One region of the Paraburkholderia sp. A1BS-2L genome, then DNA from elsewhere that is predicted to be linked to it. Evidence: riboswitches for the same ligand, from Rfam matches in the RefSeq annotation. Region 1 holds a riboswitch; the other holds the start of a gene.
The links. Region 1 has a riboswitch for glycine ahead of P5W98_RS15490 (D-amino acid dehydrogenase). Riboswitches for the same ligand answer to the same signal wherever they lie in the genome.

Region 1 (9,659 bases):
TCGAGTTCTTTTTCCCACGCGGCCTTTTCGCTGGCGATCTGGTCGGCGCGTTCGCCGCGCGTGGCGTCGCTCACGAGGGTGCGATTCGCGAGACGCTCGGTGAGCGCCTGCGCGGCCGCCTTGGCGTCGCCGCAAATGCCCACCGAGATCTTCTTCACGAGGCCGAGCATCTTGTGATCGGCGTCGATCTGGATGATCTTCGCGTCTTTTGGCCAGTAGTCCATACCATGTTGCGGCAGCGTGCCGAACGGTCCGAGCCGCGAGCCCAGCGCGATCACCACGTCGGCGCGCGAAATCAGCTTCATGGCGGCCTTCGACCCCTGGTAGCCGAGCGGGCCGCACCAGAGCGGATGGTTGGCCGGGAACGAATCGTTGTGCAGGTAGCTGTTCACGACCGGCGCGCCGAGGCGTTCGGCGAGCGCCTTGCACTCCTCGACTGCGTCGCCCATCACGACGCCGCCGCCCGAGATGATGACCGGGAACTTGGCGCTGGCGATCAGATCGGCCGCTTCGTTGAGGCTTTCGTCGCCGCCGGGGCCGCGGTCGAGGCGGCGCGGCTGCGGAATCTCGGCCTTGATCTTGCCGTAGAAGTAATCGCGCGGAATGTTCAGCTGGGTCGGGCCCATTTCGGACATTGCCCGGTCGAAGCAGCGCGCCGTGTATTCGGCCATGCGCGCGGGGTGGGTCACGTGGCCCTGGTACTTCGTGAACTCCTGGAACATCGGCAGTTGATTCGCTTCCTGGAAGCCGCCGAGGCCGATGCCCATCGTGCCCGCCTCGGGCGTGACGATCACGACCGGGCTATGGGCCCAGTAAGCCGCCGCGATGGCGGTCACGCAATTGCTGATGCCGGGGCCGTTCTGGCCGATCACGACGCCGTGACGGCCCGACACGCGCGAGTAGCCGTCGGCCATGTGAGCCGCGCCCTGCTCGTGAACGACGGGAATGAGGCGGATGCCGGCGGGCGCGAAGATGTCCATCGCGTCCATGAAGGCGGAGCCCATGATGCCGAACATGTCGGTCACGCCATTGGCCGCCATGGTTTCAACAAAGGCTTCGGACGGGGTCATGTCCTGCGGGCCGCTGGCCGCCTGGGTCGAGGTCTTTTCGCTCATCAACTGTCTCCGGTTGTCGTTTGACGGGATGCCGTGTATTCGATGCTATTCGGCGCCCCGTGAGGGTCAAGGAAATCTGTGCTCGATGGATGAATCTGAAATGAAATGGAACGTTTCGTTTCAAAACGCCTGGTGCCGCTGCGTGGGCTCACGCCGGTTGCTTCGGGCGTTCCTTGCGGAACGCGCGCTTCACGGCAATGCGTCCGTCGCGGAACTCGAAGAGATCGCAGCCTTCGGCTTCGATGCGCCAGCCTTCAGCGTGCGTGCCCGTGAACACCCATTCGGACACGCCGCGATCGCCCGCGACGTAGTGGCGTCCCGCGCCCCAGTGGGCGTCGGGAAAGGTGCGAAAGACGGCTTCGAAGGCGGCGCGCACCGCTTCGCGTCCAACGAAGCGGGTGCCGTAGACTTCGGGGCCGCCAGCCGCGTCGAATACGCAGTCTTCGGTCATGAATTCCATCAGCGCATTGGCGTCATGACGGTTGAAGGCATCGGAAAAGGCGGCGAGCGTGTCGGCCGTGACGGTGGATTGGGCGCTGAGCGTATCTGCCATACGTGTCTCCAGTTGGAAGCCGGCGCCGTGCACGAGAAGTCGTGCGTGGCACCGTATATCGACACGTTAAGGTTTGCTCATCGAGTGCGGTAGCACCAGTGCGAATCTTTCGCCTGGGCCAGCATGCGGGCCGCTCAGGGCCGCGGCGGGGACGCTCAGGCGGGACGCTGCAGACGCACGACTTGCGCGAGCGCGCGCACACCGGGTTCGATCTTGTCGAGCTCGATGGCGGAGAAGCCCATGCGGAACCAAGGGCTGTGTTCGGCGTCGTCGGCGAAGAACACGCCGCCGGGCTCGATCAGGATGCCGGCCTCGCGCGCATCGTCGGCGAGGCGCGCGGAGTCGAGCCAGGGCGGGCCTTGCACCCAGCACGACGCGCCGCCGCCGACCGGCACGTAGCGCACCTCGGGTAAATGCGTATCGAGCGCCGCCATCAGCGCGCGCGCCCGCTCCTTGTAGGCATGGGCGAGCCGGCGCAGCAGCGCGTCGTGATGCCCGAGCGCGAGGAAGGTCGCGAACGCGCGCTGGATATAGGCCACCGGGTGACGCACCATCAGGCGGCGCAGCGCGCGCAGCTCGCGCACGAGCTCGGGCGGGCCGACCACGTAGCCCAGACGCAGGCCGGGCGCGAAGGTCTTCGAAAGGCTGCCGACGTAGATCACGCGATCCGCCGTGTCGAGGCTCTTCAAGGCCGGATGCGGCGTGCCGGAGAAGGTGTTCTCGCTCTCGTAGTCGTCTTCGATGATGACGAAGTCGTGCTGCTGGGCGAGCTCGAGCAGCGCGCGGCGGCGCTCGATGGGCATGGTGGCTGTGGTCGGGCACTGGTGGCTCGGCGTCACGAACACGTAATCGCAGCGCGCGAGCGAGTCGGCGAGGCGCACCGGATCGATCCCTTCGGCGTCTATCGGCAGTTCGAGCAGATTCGCCTTGCGGTTCACGAAGATGTTGCGGGCATCGGGATATCCCGGATTCTCGAAGCCGACCGTGGTGTTTTTCCCGAACAGCAAATCGGCGACGAGGTAGAGCGCCTGCTGGCAGCCATTCGTAATGATGATTTCGTCGGGCATCGCGAACACGCCGCGCCGCGGCAGCACACGGGTGCGGATCTGCTGGATCAACGACTCGTCGTCGCGTTCGATCAGGTCGGGCGCCCAGTTGCGGATCTCCATGATCGATAGCGCCTTCAGGCAGCACTCGCGCCAGTCGTTGGTGGGAAACAGCGATTGATCGAACTGCCCGTAAATGAACGGATATGCATAGTTCTGCCAATTGGCGGGTTTGACGATGTTGCGCTGGGCCGAGGGCGGGCGCTGGATGCGCGATTTCCAGACCGGTGCGAAGGGCGACGCCGCGCCATGCGGCTCGGCCGCGACGGCTTGATCCGCGCGCTGCTGCTCCCGCTGCTGCACGCGCTCCTGAGCCTGCTTTTGCACCGTCACGCCGTGCAGGCCTTCCAGCATGGCGGGGTTGACGAAGTGGCCGCTGCGCTCGCGCGAGACCAGATAGCCTTCCTCGACGAGCATCTGATAGGCGAGCACGACAGTGTTGCGGGCGACGCCAAGCTGCTCGGCCAGTTCGCGGCTCGACGGCAGCGCGGCGTCGGGCGGCAGTTGTCCGTCGAGGATGGAGGCCACCAGCATCTCGCGAATCTGGTGCTGCAGACTTGTTTTCGACTCCGGTGACCGTCGGAACTGCTGGGCCCAAAGGGCGGACGGGGTGCGGGTCGGCATGCTTGCTCCTGTGATGGGTGAGGGCGGTGAGAGGGCGGTGAAAGTCCGAAAGTTCGATCGCCGGTTTGCAAAGCCGATAAATCGACCTGACATTCGGCCATTATCGGCCCACAATATTCAATAGGGGCCTCCCGAGTCGATTAGGTGAATTTCGGAGCGACGGTTCGCGATGAACCTGCCTCACCGGCCTTCGGGAGAACCCTCACGGGTGCGGGCGAGCGCTTGCCGCTGCTGCGACGCAGCGCGAGCGCAGAACGGCGAGCGGGCGCGCGGTTTGCGCACGCCGTCCGAATCATCGAAGGAATCCATGGTGCCAGGCTCATCTGGCACTGGCTCCATCGGATCTTCCCGCGTGGTACTACCCGCCGTTTTATTGATTGAGAATCCTTGGTTCAACGGGCGAGACGCTAACAACAAGCGTGGTGAAACATAAAAGCGTTCCGCGGCGAGCTCATTGCATTTCAACTTGAGGAGACGGCGGTGAAAGCCTTACCCAGACTGACGAAAATGATGAAGCATCCCGTCGACTCGCCAATCGAGCCGGTGATCAAGATACGCCGCGGCCACGGCAAGTTCAATTCCTGGTGGCTGACGACCGCCGTTCTCGCGATCTGCGTCGTGCTTTGGCAGGCGGTATCGAAAGCAGGCATTTTTCCGTCCTTTGCGCTCCCTTCGCCGGTGGCGGTGTGGCAAGCCTTCGTCGACATCATCCATAACGGCTACGGCGGACAGTCGCTCATCAGCGACATCCTGGTTAGTTGCTTGCGCATCGTTGTGGGTTTTGTCGGCGCGATTGTGATCGGCGTTCCCGTTGGCCTGCTGATGTCGCGAAACAAGATCGTATTCGACATCATCGACCCGCTGCTGCAGTTCATCCGGCCGGTTCCGCCGCTTGCCTATATCCCGCTGCTGGTGGTGTGGTTCGGCATCGGCGAATTGCCCAAGGCCATTCTCATTCTGGTCGGCACCATTCCGGTCATCATCATCGGCACCATGTCGGGCGTGAAAAGCACGCCGGCGCTGCGCATCTCGGTGGCGCGCACGCTCGGCGCGACCAACGCGCAAATCTTCCGCAAGGTCGTGCTGCCCTCGGCCATGCCGGAAATCTTCACCGCGATGCGTGTGGGCATCGGCGTGGCGTGGACCTGTCTCGTGGCCGCGGAACTGATCGCGGCGAGCAGCGGGCTGGGTTGGCTCGTGCAGTTCGCAGGACAAGCCTTGCAGGTTGCCATCGTGATCGTCGGCATCGTGATCATCGGGTTGATCGGGTATGCCATGGAGCTGGCGATTCGCAAGATCGAAAACATAGTCGTTCCCTGGCGCGGACATAACTGATCGGGTCATCCGAGGAGACGAAAAATGAAAAAGATGCAATGGATCTTTGGCGTGAGCGCGGCCCTGCTTGCCAGCAGCTGCCTGGTGCCCGGCGCGGCTTACTCGCAGGGCAAGCCCGAAGTCATCATCGGCTACGAGGACAACGGCGCCGATCCGTACATGGTGTCGATGGCCGAGCATCTGTTCGAAAAGCATATGAACGCCAATGTCGAGTACAAGCTCTTCAGCTCGGGCCCGGCAGCCATGAGCGCGCTGGCGTCGAACAGCCTCACGTTCATGTGCGGGCTTGGCGTGCCGCCGCTCGTCACCGCCATCGCCCAGGGCTTGCCGATGGCCATCGTGTACAACCAGGAGCGCTATACCAATGCGGCCGGCATCGTGGTCAAGCCCGATAGCGGCATCCACGACGTGGCGGGGCTCAAAGGCAAGAAGATCGCGATCGTGGCCGGCTCGCAGGCTTCCTTCGAACTGGCGACCTTCCTGGCGCAAGCGCACGTGCCGTATGAGTCGGTCACGCAGGTCAACATGGCGCCGCCGCAGATGCGCACCTCGTGGGTGACCGGCGCGATCGACGCGGCGATCGTCTGGGATCCGGTCTTCAGCGCGCTGCGCGCAGCCGGCGGCAAGGCCATCAAGACCGACGGCGACCTGCCGCGCGAAGCTTCCAGCTACAACGTGTGCATCGCCAACGCGGAATGGGCGAAAGCGCATCCGGACCTGGTGACCGGCTTCGTCAAGGCGCTCGACGCGGGCTATCAGGTGACGATGAAGAATCGCGACCAGGCGATCGCCGAGATGGCGAAGGCCACCGGCGTGACCGTGCCGGTTGCGACGAGCGAGCTCGCCGGTTACGAGCTCTTTTCCGGTGCCGACCAGACCACGCCCAAGGTGATGGGCCTCGACGCCGGCGTCAAAACCTCCGCGACGTACCAGACGCTGGTGAATACCGCCAAGGTGCTCAACCAGATCGGGCGTATCCCGTCGGTGCCGGCGAACTTCGACGCGAACGTCGCGCCGCAGTATTCGAAAGCGTTGGCGCATTGACTCATTCGCGCATTGATCCATTGACGGTCTGACCGTCGAACAGGAGACGAACTTGAACATCGTCATCGATTCCCTGTACAAGACTTTCGGCGCCACCACGGCACTGGAAAACATCAATCTGCAGTTCCGGGGCGGCGAATTCATCACCGTGCTCGGCTCTTCCGGCTGCGGAAAGACGACCTTGCTGCACCTGCTCGCCGGTCTGACGTCGCCCTCGCGGGGCAACATCTATATCGATGGCGAGGTCAAGGAACAGCCCGGCGCCGACCGTGTCGTGGTGTTCCAGCAGGCCGGCTTGTTTCCGTGGCTCAGCGTGGAAGAAAACATCGAGTTCGGTCCTTCGCTGCACGGGGTTCCCAAAGAGCAACGGCGCAAGGATTCCGCGGAGATCCTGCGCATCATCGGCCTGGAATCGTTCGCCAAACATAAGCCCTACGAGTTGTCGGGCGGCATGCAGCAGCGCGTGGCGATCGCGCGGGCGCTCGTCATGAAGCCGAAGGTGCTGCTGATGGACGAGCCCTTCGGCGCACTCGATGCGCAGACGCGCCATTCCATGCAGACGTTCTTGACCGAGCTATGGGAGAAGCTTCATTGCACGATCGTGTTCATCACCCATGACATCGACGAAGCGATCTTTCTCGGCACGCGGCTCGTGGTGCTTTCGGCGCGTCCTGGGCGGGTGGCACTCGACGTGCCCATCGAGCTGGACCGCCCGCGCACGCCGGAGGTCGCGTTCGAGCCGCATTTTCTGGAATTGAAGAAGACGGCGATGGGCATTCTCGCGCATTGATTCTTGCGCATTGATGCATGCGCTCCCCGAGCGCGGCGGTCAACGGCCCATGAGCAGCGTGCCAGCGAAAAATCGCTTGCAAGCGCAATAACGGCCCGCTATCGTTGCGCTGTTCGACACGCTGCAGCGGGAGAGACCGTCACTGCGAAAGCACCTGACGGCGCCGACGGAGCAACCGCCCCGGAAACTCTCAGGCACAAGGACCCTGCAGCAAGAACATCTGGAGAGCGGCGCGAACGCGCCCACCGAAGGAGATTTCCGCGCCGGCGCGTCCAGCGCCGGCGCGGAAAGAAACTCTCAGGTACATGGACAGATGGGGCACAGGTGTCGGAAACGACAAGTGCTCAATCTAATCTGGACCATGTCATGTCACGAATCGCCATTATTGGCGCCGGGATTACCGGCGTCACGACCGCTTACGCCCTCGCCAAGCGCGGTTTTCGCGTTACCGTGCTCGAACGCCATCGCTATAGCGCGATGGAGACTTCGTTCGCGAACGGCGGCCAACTCTCCGCATGCAACGCCGAAGTCTGGAACAGCGCCGCCACCGTTCTCAAAGGCCTGCGCTGGATGCTCACGCGCGACGCGCCGCTGCTCGTAAACCCGCTGCCGGGCTGGCACAAATATTCGTGGATGGCCGAGTTCCTGCGGCAGATTCCGAACTATCGGGCAAACACGCTCGAAACCGTGCGCCTTGCCATCGCGGCCCGCGAACACCTGTTCGAGACCGCGCGCAAGGAGGGGATCGAATTCGACCTGGAACAGCGCGGCATCCTGCACATCTTCCGGGACCGCAAGAGCTTCGACGCTTCATCGAAGGTCAACGCCATCTTGACCGAAGGCGGTCTCGACCGCAGGCCGGTGACCGCAGCCGAGATCCGCCAGATCGAGCCCACGCTGGAGGGCGCGTTTTACGGCGGCTTCTTCACGCCCTCCGATTCGACCGGCGACATCCACAAGTTCACGCGCGGCCTGACGCAAGCGTGCGTGCGGCACGGCGTGGAGTTTCGCCACGACACGCAGATCACGGCGATCCGGCGCGATTCGGACGGTGTCTTTACGGTATCGGCGACGCAGCAGGGCGCCGCTCACCACGCGAGGTTCGAGCGCATCGTCGTTTGCGCGGGCGTCAACAGCCGCGCATTCGCGTCGATGCTGGGCGACCGCGTGAACGTGTATCCGGTGAAGGGCTATTCGATCACCGTATGCCTCGACGACGAGACGAGCCAGCGTGCGGCGCCATGGGTCAGCCTGCTCGACGAGAGCGCCAAGATCGTCACAAGCCGGCTGGGCGCCGAGCGCTTCCGCGTGGCCGGCACGGCCGAGATCAACGGCCTTAACCGGGACATTCGCGCCGACCGCGTCGCGCCGCTCGTCGAGTGGACGCGGCGCCTGTTCCCGCAGGTCAGCACCTCGCGCGTGATCCCGTGGGCCGGACTGCGGCCCATGTTGCCGAGCATGCTGCCGAAGGTCGGCCGGGGACGCATGCCGGGCGTGTTCTACAACACCGGGCACGGGCACCTCGGCTGGACGTTGTCGGCGGCAACGGCGGAGAACGTCGCCGCGCTGATCGAGGGCATGGCGGGCAGTGCCCAGGGCGTTCGCTTGGCGACCGCCTGAGCGTCGCGGCATCGTCGCTTGACTTGACCGCAGCACCTCATGGCCGCCCGCGCAAGCACGCGGGCGGCGCGGCTATTTGCGGCGCGCGGGCGGCTTTTCGTCCGCGTGCTGGTCCGCGTGTTCATGCACCCAGACTTCGTGCAGGTCCACCATGAAGGCCTGCAAAATCGAAGGTACGGCAGAGGCCCGGCGCGTCGCCGCGCAAAAGGGCGACTGCATGCCGAACTGCTCCGGGCCGATGCGCCGCATCTCGTCGCGCTCGACCCAGCGCGCCGCGTAGTGATTTGGAAGGAATCCTATATATGCGCCCGAGAGAATCAGGATCGCCTGCGCCTCGACGTTGTCGACGGTCGCCGCAGCCTTGCTCGCACTCAGCATCTTCAGGTCGTGCTGCTGCAGGTAGCCGCGCGCGGCGATGCGGCTCGTGGCAATGGCTTCGATCTGAATGCCGTTTTCCCGTGCCCCGGCAAAGAGCGGATTGCCCTTGCCGCAATAGAGCCCATCGGGCTCGAGATAGAGCTCGGTGTAGGCGAGCCCCGGCACGTGAATCGGGAAGTGGCCGATCGCGACGTGGAGCCGGCCGTCGAGCACGCGCTCTTCGAGTTCCGCCGGCGTGCCGACGTAGACGTCGACATGCACGTCGTCGCCCCGCGAGACGAACTTCTGCAAGGCCCGCGGCAGCGGCGAGGCGAGGTCCGTCACCGTGTTGTCGATGATGCCCAGATAGAGCCTGCCGGCGATATGTTGCTTGAGCGCGTCCGTGTCCATGCAGAACGCCTCGACGGCCACCTGCAGTCGCTGGGCCGCCTCATAGGTGGCAAGACCGTGCTCGGTCAGGCGGAAGCCGCCGCGGCCGCGCTCGCACAGCTTGAGACCGAGGCGCGTTTCCAGCGTGGTCATCTGCTCGCTGATGGTCGACTGGCTCACGTTCAGGGTCGCCTGGGCCGCGGAGAAGCCGCCGCAGCGCACGACATGCATGAAAACCCTGAGCAGTTTGAGATCGACGTCCTGCAGTTGCATCATTGCCCGCGTTCTCCATAATCGCTTGCTTCGGATATTCCGATATGAACATCTGATACCCGGGATTTTTGGTCAAAAATAATGCGCACATAGTGTCTCAAAGCGGCGGCCCGGCAGAAACCGGGTCGTTCACCGATTACTGACTGGATCAGCCAGCGGATCACACACGGAGACACTCATGCCGGGCAATACGTACGAAAGCGGACGGCTGGACTTGCCGTTCGTGGGACATTGCACTTTCGCGAAATCGCCGGTCTGCCTCGACTGGGACCGCATCGACGCCGATGTGGCAATTCTTGGCGCCCCCAACGACATGGGCACGCAATGGCGCTCGGGCGCGCGCTTCGGGCCGCGCAGCATCCGCGAGGCATCCACGCTGTTCTCGTTCGGCCATGCGGGCGCATACGACCACGAAGACGACGCGCTCTATCTGACGCGCGATCAAGTCCGCA
Region 2 (9,659 bases), on a different replicon from region 1:
CGGCGCGAGCTTCTTCGCGACGTAGTTCGCGTTGAGGATCGCCATTTCCGTTGCGGCGGTGAGGTTGGTCGCGCCCATCATCGCGATGTACATCCACGAGATCGGCAGGATCGAGGCCGAGCCGTAGGGCGCCGCGCTCACCGCGCCGATGCCGTTGCCCTGGTCGGTCGAGCGCTTGTAGCCCGAGGAAAGCTGGTTCGGCAGGAATTGCGCGAGGTGCGCGCCCACCGCCACTGGACCGACGCCGGGTCCGCCGCCGCCGTGCGGAATGCAGAAGGTCTTGTGCAGGTTCAGGTGCGAGACGTCGCCGCCGAACTGGCCGGGGGCCGCGAGGCCCACCATCGCGTTCATGTTCGCGCCGTCCACGTAGACCTGGCCGCCGTGCGCGTGCACGATCTCGCAGACTTCGCGCACGTTGCCTTCGAACACGCCGTGCGTCGACGGATACGTGATCATGATCGCCGCGAGCTTCGCAGCGTGCTGTTCGGCCTTGGCCTTGAGGTCGGCGAGATCGATGTTGCCCTGGGCGTCGCACGCGACCACCACGACCTGCATGCCGGCCATCTGCGCCGAAGCCGGATTGGTGCCGTGCGCCGAAGCGGGAATCAGGCAGACGTTGCGATGGCCTTCGCCGCGCGAAGCGTGGTACGCGTGGATGATGAGCAGGCCCGCGTACTCGCCCTGCGAGCCTGCGTTCGGCTGCAGCGAGACGGCGGCGTAGCCCGTGGCCGCCACCAGCATCTGCTCGAGCTGATCGACCATCTCGCGATAGCCGACGGTCTGCTCGGTGGGCGCGAACGGGTGGATGCGGCCGAACTCGGGCCACGTGACCGGCAGCATCTCCGAGGTGGCGTTGAGCTTCATCGTGCACGAGCCGAGCGGGATCATCGAGCGGTCGAGCGCGAGGTCCTTATCGGCGAGGCTGCGCAAATAGCGCAGCATTTCCGTTTCCGAATGATGGCAGTTGAAGATCGGATGCGTGAGGTACGTGCTCTCGCGCACGAGCGCGGCCGGGAACGTGGCCGCTTCCTGCGCCGCGAGTTGTGCGTCGAGCGCATCGACCGAGGGCGCTTCGTTTGCGAACGCGGCTTGCGCGAACACGGCGAGCAGATCGGCCAGATCGCCGCGCGTGGTGGTTTCGTCGACGGAAATGCCCACGCGCGTCTCGCTCACGCGGCGCAGGTTCATGCCGCGCGCGAGCGCCGCGTCGTGCAGCGCCTGGGTGCGCGCGCCTGCTTCGAACGTGAGCGTGTCGAAGAACGATTCGTTCACGAGCGTGTAGCCCAGTTGCTTGGCACCCGCCGCCAGAATGGCCGCGACGCGGTTCACGCGCTGCGCGATGCGTTTGAGGCCCTGCGGGCCGTGATAGACCGCGTACATGCTCGCCATGATCGCGAGCAGGGCCTGCGCCGTGCAGACGTTCGAAGTGGCCTTTTCACGGCGAATGTGTTGCTCGCGCGTTTGCAGCGCGAGGCGCAGCGCCGGGTTGCCCTGGGCGTCGACGGTCACGCCGACGAGACGGCCCGGCATCTGGCGCTTGAATTCGTCCTTCACCGCGAGATAGGCCGCGTGCGGGCCGCCGAAGCCCATCGGCACGCCAAAGCGCTGCGAGTTGCCCACGGCCACATCGGCGCCCCATTCGCCCGGCGGCGCGAGCACGGTGAGCGCGAGCAGGTCGGCGGCGGCGATGACCGAGCCGCCGGCTGCGTGGACGGCGGCGGCGAGTTCGCGGTAGTCGCGCACATCGCCGTTCACGCCAGGATACTGGAGCAGCACGCCGAACGCGCCTGCTTGCGCCGCCTCGGCGGCGGGACCGACCTTCACCTCGACGCCGATCGGCTTCGCACGCGTCTTCACCACTTCGATGGTTTGCGGCAGCACGTCGTCGGCGACGAAGAACACGTTCGACTTCGACTTGCCCACGCGCTGCACGAGCGTCATCGCTTCGGCGGCGGCGGTGGCCTCGTCGAGCAGCGACGCGTTCGAGATCGCGAGGCCCGTCAAGTCGACGATCATTTGCTGGAAGTTCAGCAGGGCTTCGAGGCGGCCCTGCGAGATTTCCGGCTGGTACGGCGTGTAGGCCGTGTACCAGGCCGGGTTTTCGAGCACGTTGCGCAGGATCACGGCCGGCGTGTGCGTGTCGTAGTAGCCCTGCCCGATATAGGAGCGGAACACCTGGTTCTTGTCCGCGAGCGCGCGCAGCGCGGCAAGCGCTTCGGCTTCCGAGCGCGGCTGCGAGAACGGCCCGAGCGGCAGCGTCTCGTTGCGGCGGATCTTCGCCGGAATCACCGCATCGATCAGCGCGTCGCGCGAGGCGAAGCCGAGCGCGTCGAGCATCGCCTGCTGGTCGGCCGAATCGGGGCCGATGTGGCGGGCGGCGAAAGCGTCATGCGCTTCGAGCGCAGCAAGCGAGAGCGGGGAGTTCATCAGACGATCCGGGTGTTCGAGCTTCATGGGGGTTCCGGGTTTTACTACCGGCACGGGCGGCGCGGGTTGAAGTGCGCGCCGTCCGCGCCGTTACGGTTAAGACAGGGTTGCCTGCTGAATGGCCGATCAGGCGCCGATGGCCTTTTCGTACGCAGCAGCGTCGATCAGCGCGTCGAGCTTGGCGTCGGCGGCCGGCTTGATCTTGAAGAGCCATGACTCGTACGGGGCGCCGTTCACCTGGTCCGGGGTGTCGACCAGCGCCGAGTTCGATTCGATGATCTCACCCGCGACCGGTGCGTAGATGTCCGAGGCGGCCTTGACCGACTCGATCACGGCAACCGCGTCGCCGGCGGTGACGGCGCGGCCCGCATCAGGCAGTTCGAGGAAGACGATGTCGCCGAGGGCTTCCTGCGCGTGGTCGGTGATGCCGACGGTCAGCGTGCCGTCGGCTTCGGTGCGGATCCATTCGTGCGATTCGGTGTATTTCAGATCGGCCGGGATGCTCATGGTTGCTCCAGTGCGTGGTTCGTTATGGCTTGAAAGAGGGGGGGCGTGCGTGGCGCGGATCCTCGCGGATCGCCTTGGCTCAAGCGGCGAGCACCTTGCCGTTGCGCACGAAGGGCAGTTTTACCACGCTTGCGGGCAGGGCCTTATCGCGGATCAACACCTGCACGACGTCGCCCGGCTGCACGCCCTGGGGCACGCGCGCGAAGGCGATCGATTCCTGCATCGTCGGCGAGAAGGTGCCGCTCGTGATTTCACCTTCGCCCTGCGGCGTGACGACTTTCTGGTGCGCGCGCAGCACACCGCCGGCCTTGCCGTTTTCCTTTTGCAGGATCAGGCCGACGAAGGCCATGCGCGAGCCGTTGGCTTCGAGCACGGGGCGGCCGACGAAGTCGCGCGGCTCCTTCATGTCGACGGTCCAGGCAAGGCCCGCGTCGAGCGGCGAGACGGTGTCGTCCATGTCCTGGCCGTAGAGATTCATGCCCGCTTCGAGGCGCAGCGTGTCGCGCGCGCCGAGGCCGCAGGGCTTCACGCCCTGGCGCTGCAGGGCATCCCAGAACTCGCCTACGGCGGCGGCGGGCAGCACGACTTCGAAGCCGTCCTCACCGGTGTAACCGGTGCGAGCGATCATCAATTCGCCGAACGGCGAGGCTTCGATCTTCGCGGCGTTGAAGGGCTTGAGCAGTTCGGTGGCGCTGCGCGAGGCGGGCGCGACTTGCCAGACCTTTTCGCGTGCGTTCGGGCCCTGCACGGCGACGATCGCGAGATCGCGGCGCGGCGTGACGGTGAGGCCGAAGCCGCCTTCGGCGTTGAGCTTCTCGAACCAGGCGATGTCTTTTTCGGCGGTGCCCGCGTTGACCACGGTGCGGAACGTATCTTCAGCAAAGTAATAGACGATCAGGTCGTCGATCACGCCGCCTTCGGGGTTCAGCATGCACGAGTAGAGCGCCTTGCCCGGCGTGACGAGCTTGGCCACGTTGTTGGCGAGCGCGCGGGCGAAGAACTCGCGCGTCTTCGCGCCCGAGAAGTCGACGACGCACATGTGCGAGACGTCGAACATGCCGGCATCGGTGCGCACGGCGCGATGCTCGTCGATCTGCGAGCCGTAGTTGACGGGCATGTCCCAGCCGCCGAAGTCGACCATGCGGGCATTGAGCGCGCGATGCGAGTCGTTCAGCGGGGTGCGTTTGAGTTCGGTCATGGGGCCTCAGGCGGTCACGAAAAATCGCGCGAAAACGAAAAAGGCCATGCAGGAAACGCCACAGGCCCAATGCCTGGGGTCGGTTCTTGCATGGCCCCTCTGTCCTCGATACCTGAGAGATTGCGCCGTGCTTGATGGTGCTCGATGGCGCGCGCCCCTTCGGTGGGCAGCCTGAACGCCAGGAGTTACGATCCTCCGCCGCCGTTCTACTGCCGCTCTCCAGAGTTGCGGATTCGAAATTCACGCGCTGCGCTGGAAGGCGAGCGGGCGATTCGAAGGTCCGGCGCGCACGGTCCTTTTGCCTGAGAGTTTGTGGGTTGCCCCTTCGGCGGCGCCGCGCATTGCACCCGCTCGATGGCAGGGTGCGACAAACGGCGCGCTCTCCCGGCGCGCGCAGCGATTGTGCGCGACGCTTGGGCGGTGTGTCAATGCGGAAAAAATCGGGGCAGGCGGCGCGCGGCTGGCTGCACAGCGCGTCGCCTGAGGTGCCGGGTTACTCACCGATCGCGCGCGCCGCCGTATCCAGCTCCTGGTTCAGCACGTGTTGCTCGTCGGCGGAGATGCCGCCGCCGTGCTGGCTGGCCATGTCGTGCGCTTCGCCGCGGATCGTGTCGAGGCGGTGATGGAGCGCAGCCCCCTGGGGCGGCGGATAGTAGCCCTGATTCACGCGCATATCGATGCGGCGGCCCAGATTGTCGAGGCGTCCGTCGATCTGATGCAGGCGCTCCACGGCCACATCATGCGGGCTCGGGCCGGGATTCGGGGCCACCACCACGGTGGGGCGCGGGGCGGACTGGTTGACCACGCACGCAGCGAGCGTCGAGATGAGCGCGCCGGCGGCGGCGTAGCGGATGGCACGGTTCAAACGGGTCATTGAGACTCTCCTTGTTTGCAGCTTCTCGTCGTCGTTGCTGCATTTTTTTGCGTCGTACGTCCGCAAACGTGCCGCGCGCGCCGCCCGATGACCCGGGTGCGGCGCGCACTTGTAACGATTTGTTCAGACCTTTCAGCCGCGTCGGTGAAATGCAAGCTGCGAGGCGGGCGGCTCAAGCTGCACGCGTGAACGCAATCGTGCGGCCTTCGGCAGCGCTTTGCGTGGCGATCTCGATGATGCTCATCACGTCAATGGCATCCTGCGGGCTCACCGGGAATGGCTCGCCATCGCGGATCGCGGCCGCGAGCGCGCGATAGAGATCGGCGTAATTGCCGGCGGCGTTGGGCGCGGTGCGCTCGGCTTCCGTGCCATCGTCGGCCAGTGTGTGCAGGCGGCCCGCTTCGTTGCCTTCGCCGAAACCGGGCTGGCCCGGACGCAGCCCCGCCTTCAATTGATCTTCCTGCGTATCGAGCCCGTTCTTCAGGTAGCTGCCGCGCGTGCCATGAATCACGAAGCGCGGCGCGAACGCGGCCAGCGCGCTCGCGTGGAGCACGGCGTCATGGCCGGGGTAGCGCAGCACGAGATGCGCGTAGTCGGGCGCGCTGGCATTGTCGCGGCGCGCGTGGACGAACGCCGTGACTGCCTCGGGCGCACCGAACAGCGCGAGCGCCTGGTCGATCAGATGCGGCCCGAGGTCGTAGAGCAGGCCGCCGCCGCGCGTGGCGTCCTCGCGCCAGCGCTGGCGCACCTGCGGGCGGAAGCGGTCGAAATGCGATTCGAAGTGCGTGACGCGCCCCAGCGCGCCGTTCGCGAGCAGCTCGCGCACGGTGAGGAAGTCGCCGTCCCAGCGGCGGTTGTGGAACGGCGCGAACACGAGGCCACGCTGCTTCGCGATGGCCGCGAGCGTGCGCGCCTCTTCAGCGCTGAGCGTGACCGGCTTGTCGACGAGCACATGCTTGCCGCGCTCCAGCGTGCGGCGCGCGAGCTCGTAGTGCGTGTCGTTGGGCGTGGCGATCACTACGCATTCGATGGCGTCGAGCGAGAGCAGGGCGTCTAAGTCCGGGACGATCGCGGCGTCCGGGTAGTCGGCCTGCGCGTGCTCGGCCCGGCTCGTCGCGATGACGGCAAGCGTGGCGGCGCCGCTATGGGCGATCACGGGAGCGTGGAAGGTCTGGCCGGCGAAGCCGTAGCCCATCAGGCCGATTTGCAGGGGGGCAGTCATGAAGCGCGTCCTCTTTCCAGCAATGAAGCGGCGCGGCGCGAGCCGTCGCCGGGGGTGGCGGGAGCCCGTCATTGTGGCACGCGTAGCAGGGGCGACGCGTGAACGGCATCGGGGCCGCATCGATGTGAAGCCGCCTCGTGTTAACATCGCACCTCTCGCGTGAGAGGCCGCAGCGCTGTTGCGCGCGCCTCGCGCCATGCCGTGCCGGCCGCCGCGCTTTAAAGCCCTTGGGGCCTGAAGCCGCAGCGCCACGAAACGCACGCCTCCCAGCCGTACCACCTGTTTTTCCAATCCAGCAACGATGTCCGCAGGCCTGAATCCCGCCCAAAGCGAAGCGGTGCGCTATCTCGACGGTCCCTGTCTCGTGCTCGCCGGCGCGGGCAGCGGCAAGACGCGTGTGATCACGCAGAAAATCGCGCATCTGATCGAAGCGAAAGGCTTCGAGCCGCGCCATATCGCGGCCGTCACCTTCACCAACAAGGCCGCCGCCGAAATGCGCGAGCGCGTGGGCAAGCTGCTCGAAGGCAAGACGCTCACCACGCCCGGCAAGGAAGGCCGCAAGGTGCCGACCAACCAGTTGACGGTTTGCACGTTCCACTCGCTGGGCGTGCAGATCCTGCGCCAGGAAGCCGAGCACCTGGGCCTGAAGCCCCAGTTCTCCATCATGGACTCCGACGACTGCTTCTCCATGATTCAGGAGCAGGTGGGCTCGACGGATAAAGGCTTCATCCGCAAGATCCAGTCGATCATCTCGCTGTGGAAGAACGGCCTCGTGATGCCCGAGGAGGCGCTCGCCACCGCGTCGAACGAAGACGAGCACCAGGCCGCGATTGTCTACCGCAACTACGTGGCGACGCTGCACGCCTACCAGGCCGTCGATTTCGACGACCTGATCCGCCTGCCCACCGAGCTCTTCGCCAGCAACGAGCCGGTGCGCGAGCGCTGGCAAAACAAGCTGCGCTATCTGCTGATCGACGAGTACCAGGATACCAACACCTGCCAGTACGAGTTGCTCAAGCTGCTGGCGGGTCCGCGCGCCGCGTTCACGGCGGTGGGCGACGACGATCAGGCGATCTACGGCTGGCGCGGCGCGACGATCGAAAATCTCGCGCAGCTCGGCAAGGACTATCCGAAGCTGCACGTGGTCAAGCTCGAGCAGAACTACCGCTCGACGGTGCGCATTCTCACGGCGGCGAACAACGTCATTGCGAACAACCCTAAGCTGTTCGAAAAGAAGCTCTGGTCCGAGCACGGCATGGGCGACACCATCACGGTCACGCCCTGCAACGACGAAGAGCACGAAGCGGAATCGGTGGTGTTCCGCCTCTCCGCGCACAAGTTCGAGCGCCGCGCGCAGTTCCGCGACTACGCGATTCTTTATCGCGGCAACTTCCAGGCGCGCATCTTCGAACAGGTGCTGCGCCGCGAGCGCATTCCCTACGTGCTCTCGGGCGGGCAGTCGTTTTTCGACAAGGCGGAGATCAAGGACATCTGCGCGTACCTGCGCCTGATTGCCAACCACGACGACGATCCCGCGTTCATCCGCGCGATCACCACGCCGCGCCGCGGCGTGGGCAACACCACGCTCGAAGCGCTTGGCTCGTTCGCGGGGCAGGCGAAGGTTTCGTTGTTCGAGGCCGTCTACATGGGCGGCATCGAAGCGCGGCTTTCGGCGCGCCAGGTCGAGCCGATGCGCGTGTTCTGCGACTTCATGCAACGCCTCGCCGAGCGCGCGCATAAAGATCCGGCGACGGTCGTGCTCGACGACCTCATGGACGCGATCCACTACGAAGCGTATCTCTACGACGCGTTCGACGAGCGCCAGGCGCAGTCGAAGTGGCAGAACGTGCTCGAATTCCTCGAATGGCTCAAGCGCAAGGGCACGAAACCCGAACAGCAGATCGGCGAGGACAGCGAAGCCACCGGTTATGACAACACCGACGGTCTGGCCGACACTGGCAAGAACCTGATGGGCCTGATCCAGACCGTGGCGCTGATGTCGATGCTCGAAGGCAAGGAGGAAGACCCGGACGCGGTGCGCCTGTCGACCGTGCACGCGTCGAAGGGGCTCGAGTATCCGCATGTGTTCCTGGTGGGCGTGGAAGAGGGGATCATGCCGCACCGTGGCGGCTCCGAGGACGACGTGATCGACGACGCGCGCATCGAGGAAGAGCGCCGGCTCATGTACGTGGCGATCACGCGCGCGCAGCGCAGCCTGCATCTGAACTGGTGCAAGAAGCGCAAGCGGGCGCGCGAGACCGTGGTGTGCGAGGCGTCGCGCTTCATCCCCGAGATGGGACTCGACGACGCGCCGCCGCCCACCGCGGAAGAAGCGCCGATGTCGCCGAAGGACCGGCTCGCGAGCCTGAAGGCGTTGCTGCAGAAGGGCTGAGGGCGCGGGCTTCTTCGGCTGCGGGCGTGAAATGAAAAGGGCTGCATCGCATGCGATGCAGCCCTTTGTCGTTGTGCGCCATGCGGCTTGCGCCGCGTGCTGTCGTTGCGGCGGCATTCAGGCGACGACGCGCTTACTTTGCCGCGCTCACCATATAGTCGACGGCGGCCTTCACGTCGGCGTCGGAGGCGCTCGAACCGCCCTTGGGCGGCATCTGGCCCTTGCCGTGCAGCGCGTAGTTGTAGATCTTGTCCATCGGATCTTTCAGGCGCGGCGCCCAGTCGTCCTTGTTGCCGAACTTCGGCGCGCCGAGCACGCCAGCTGCGTGGCATGCCTGGCAGACCTGCTGATAGAGGGCCTTGCCCGCCTGCGAGGCGTCGGCGCTCTGGCCCGCGCCGCCTGCGGCCGGTGCGGAAGACGTTTGCCCGATCGCGGCGATCGCCGCTTTTGCGGCTGCGGCTTGCGCGTCGGCTGCTGCATTGGCGTCTGAGGCCGGCGCAGCGCTTGCGGCTGCCGCAGCCGGCGCAGGCTGCGGCGGATCCTGGAAGTTCGCACCGCCGTGGTTCGCCATGTAGACGATGGCCCGGCTGATCTCGTAATCGCTGTAATCGTCGGGGCTCGTGCCGCCGCGCGGGGGCATGGCGCCTTTGCCGGCGAGCGCCGTTTTCACGAGCGTATCGAAGCCTTGGGAGATGCGCGGCGCCCAGTCGCCCGAATTGCCGAACTTGGGCGCGCCTGCCGCGCCGCTCGCGTGACACGCGGAGCAGACGGCCTGATAGACCTGCTCGCCAGTCTTGTAGACGCGCGGCGCATTGGCGTCGTGCACCGACACCTGCGCGAGCGGCGCGATGCGCGCGGCGACCTGGTCGGTAGAGAGTTCATCGGTGCCCGCTCCGGTGCGCGTCGTGTTGTCGACGTAGTAGGCGAGCAGAATGATGATGACGATGGGGACGGCAAACCCGGCAATGACAGCGGCAATCAACTGCCCGGGCGTTTTGATCGGGGCTCCGTGGGGTGCTTCGCTCATGCTTGTCTCGAC

Region 2: another riboswitch for glycine. It lies ahead of gcvT (glycine cleavage system aminomethyltransferase GcvT); the one in region 1 lies ahead of P5W98_RS15490 (D-amino acid dehydrogenase).

What each region holds. Positions count from the first base shown of each region.
Region 1 covers NZ_CP120429.1:149,125-158,783, forward strand. Annotated here, with positions in the region: gene xsc (sulfoacetaldehyde acetyltransferase) at 1-1,115, opposite strand, end outside; gene P5W98_RS15465 (nuclear transport factor 2 family protein) at 1,264-1,668, opposite strand; gene P5W98_RS15470 (PLP-dependent aminotransferase family protein) at 1,824-3,398, opposite strand; gene P5W98_RS15475 (ABC transporter permease) at 3,879-4,733, shown strand; gene P5W98_RS15480 (taurine ABC transporter substrate-binding protein) at 4,758-5,777, shown strand; gene P5W98_RS15485 (ABC transporter ATP-binding protein) at 5,830-6,567, shown strand; glycine riboswitch at 6,684-6,783, shown strand; gene P5W98_RS15490 (D-amino acid dehydrogenase) at 6,934-8,187, shown strand; gene P5W98_RS15495 (LysR family transcriptional regulator) at 8,260-9,210, opposite strand; gene speB (agmatinase) at 9,386-9,659, shown strand, end outside.
Region 2 covers NZ_CP120428.1:3,128,498-3,138,156, reverse strand. Annotated here, with positions in the region: gene gcvP (aminomethyl-transferring glycine dehydrogenase) at 1-2,454, opposite strand, end outside; gene gcvH (glycine cleavage system protein GcvH) at 2,554-2,934, opposite strand; gene gcvT (glycine cleavage system aminomethyltransferase GcvT) at 3,014-4,132, opposite strand; glycine riboswitch at 4,222-4,365, opposite strand; glycine riboswitch at 4,414-4,529, opposite strand; gene P5W98_RS14340 (hypothetical protein) at 4,626-4,997, opposite strand; gene P5W98_RS14335 (oxidoreductase) at 5,179-6,228, opposite strand; gene P5W98_RS14330 (UvrD-helicase domain-containing protein) at 6,530-8,620, shown strand; gene P5W98_RS14325 (c-type cytochrome) at 8,754-9,647, opposite strand.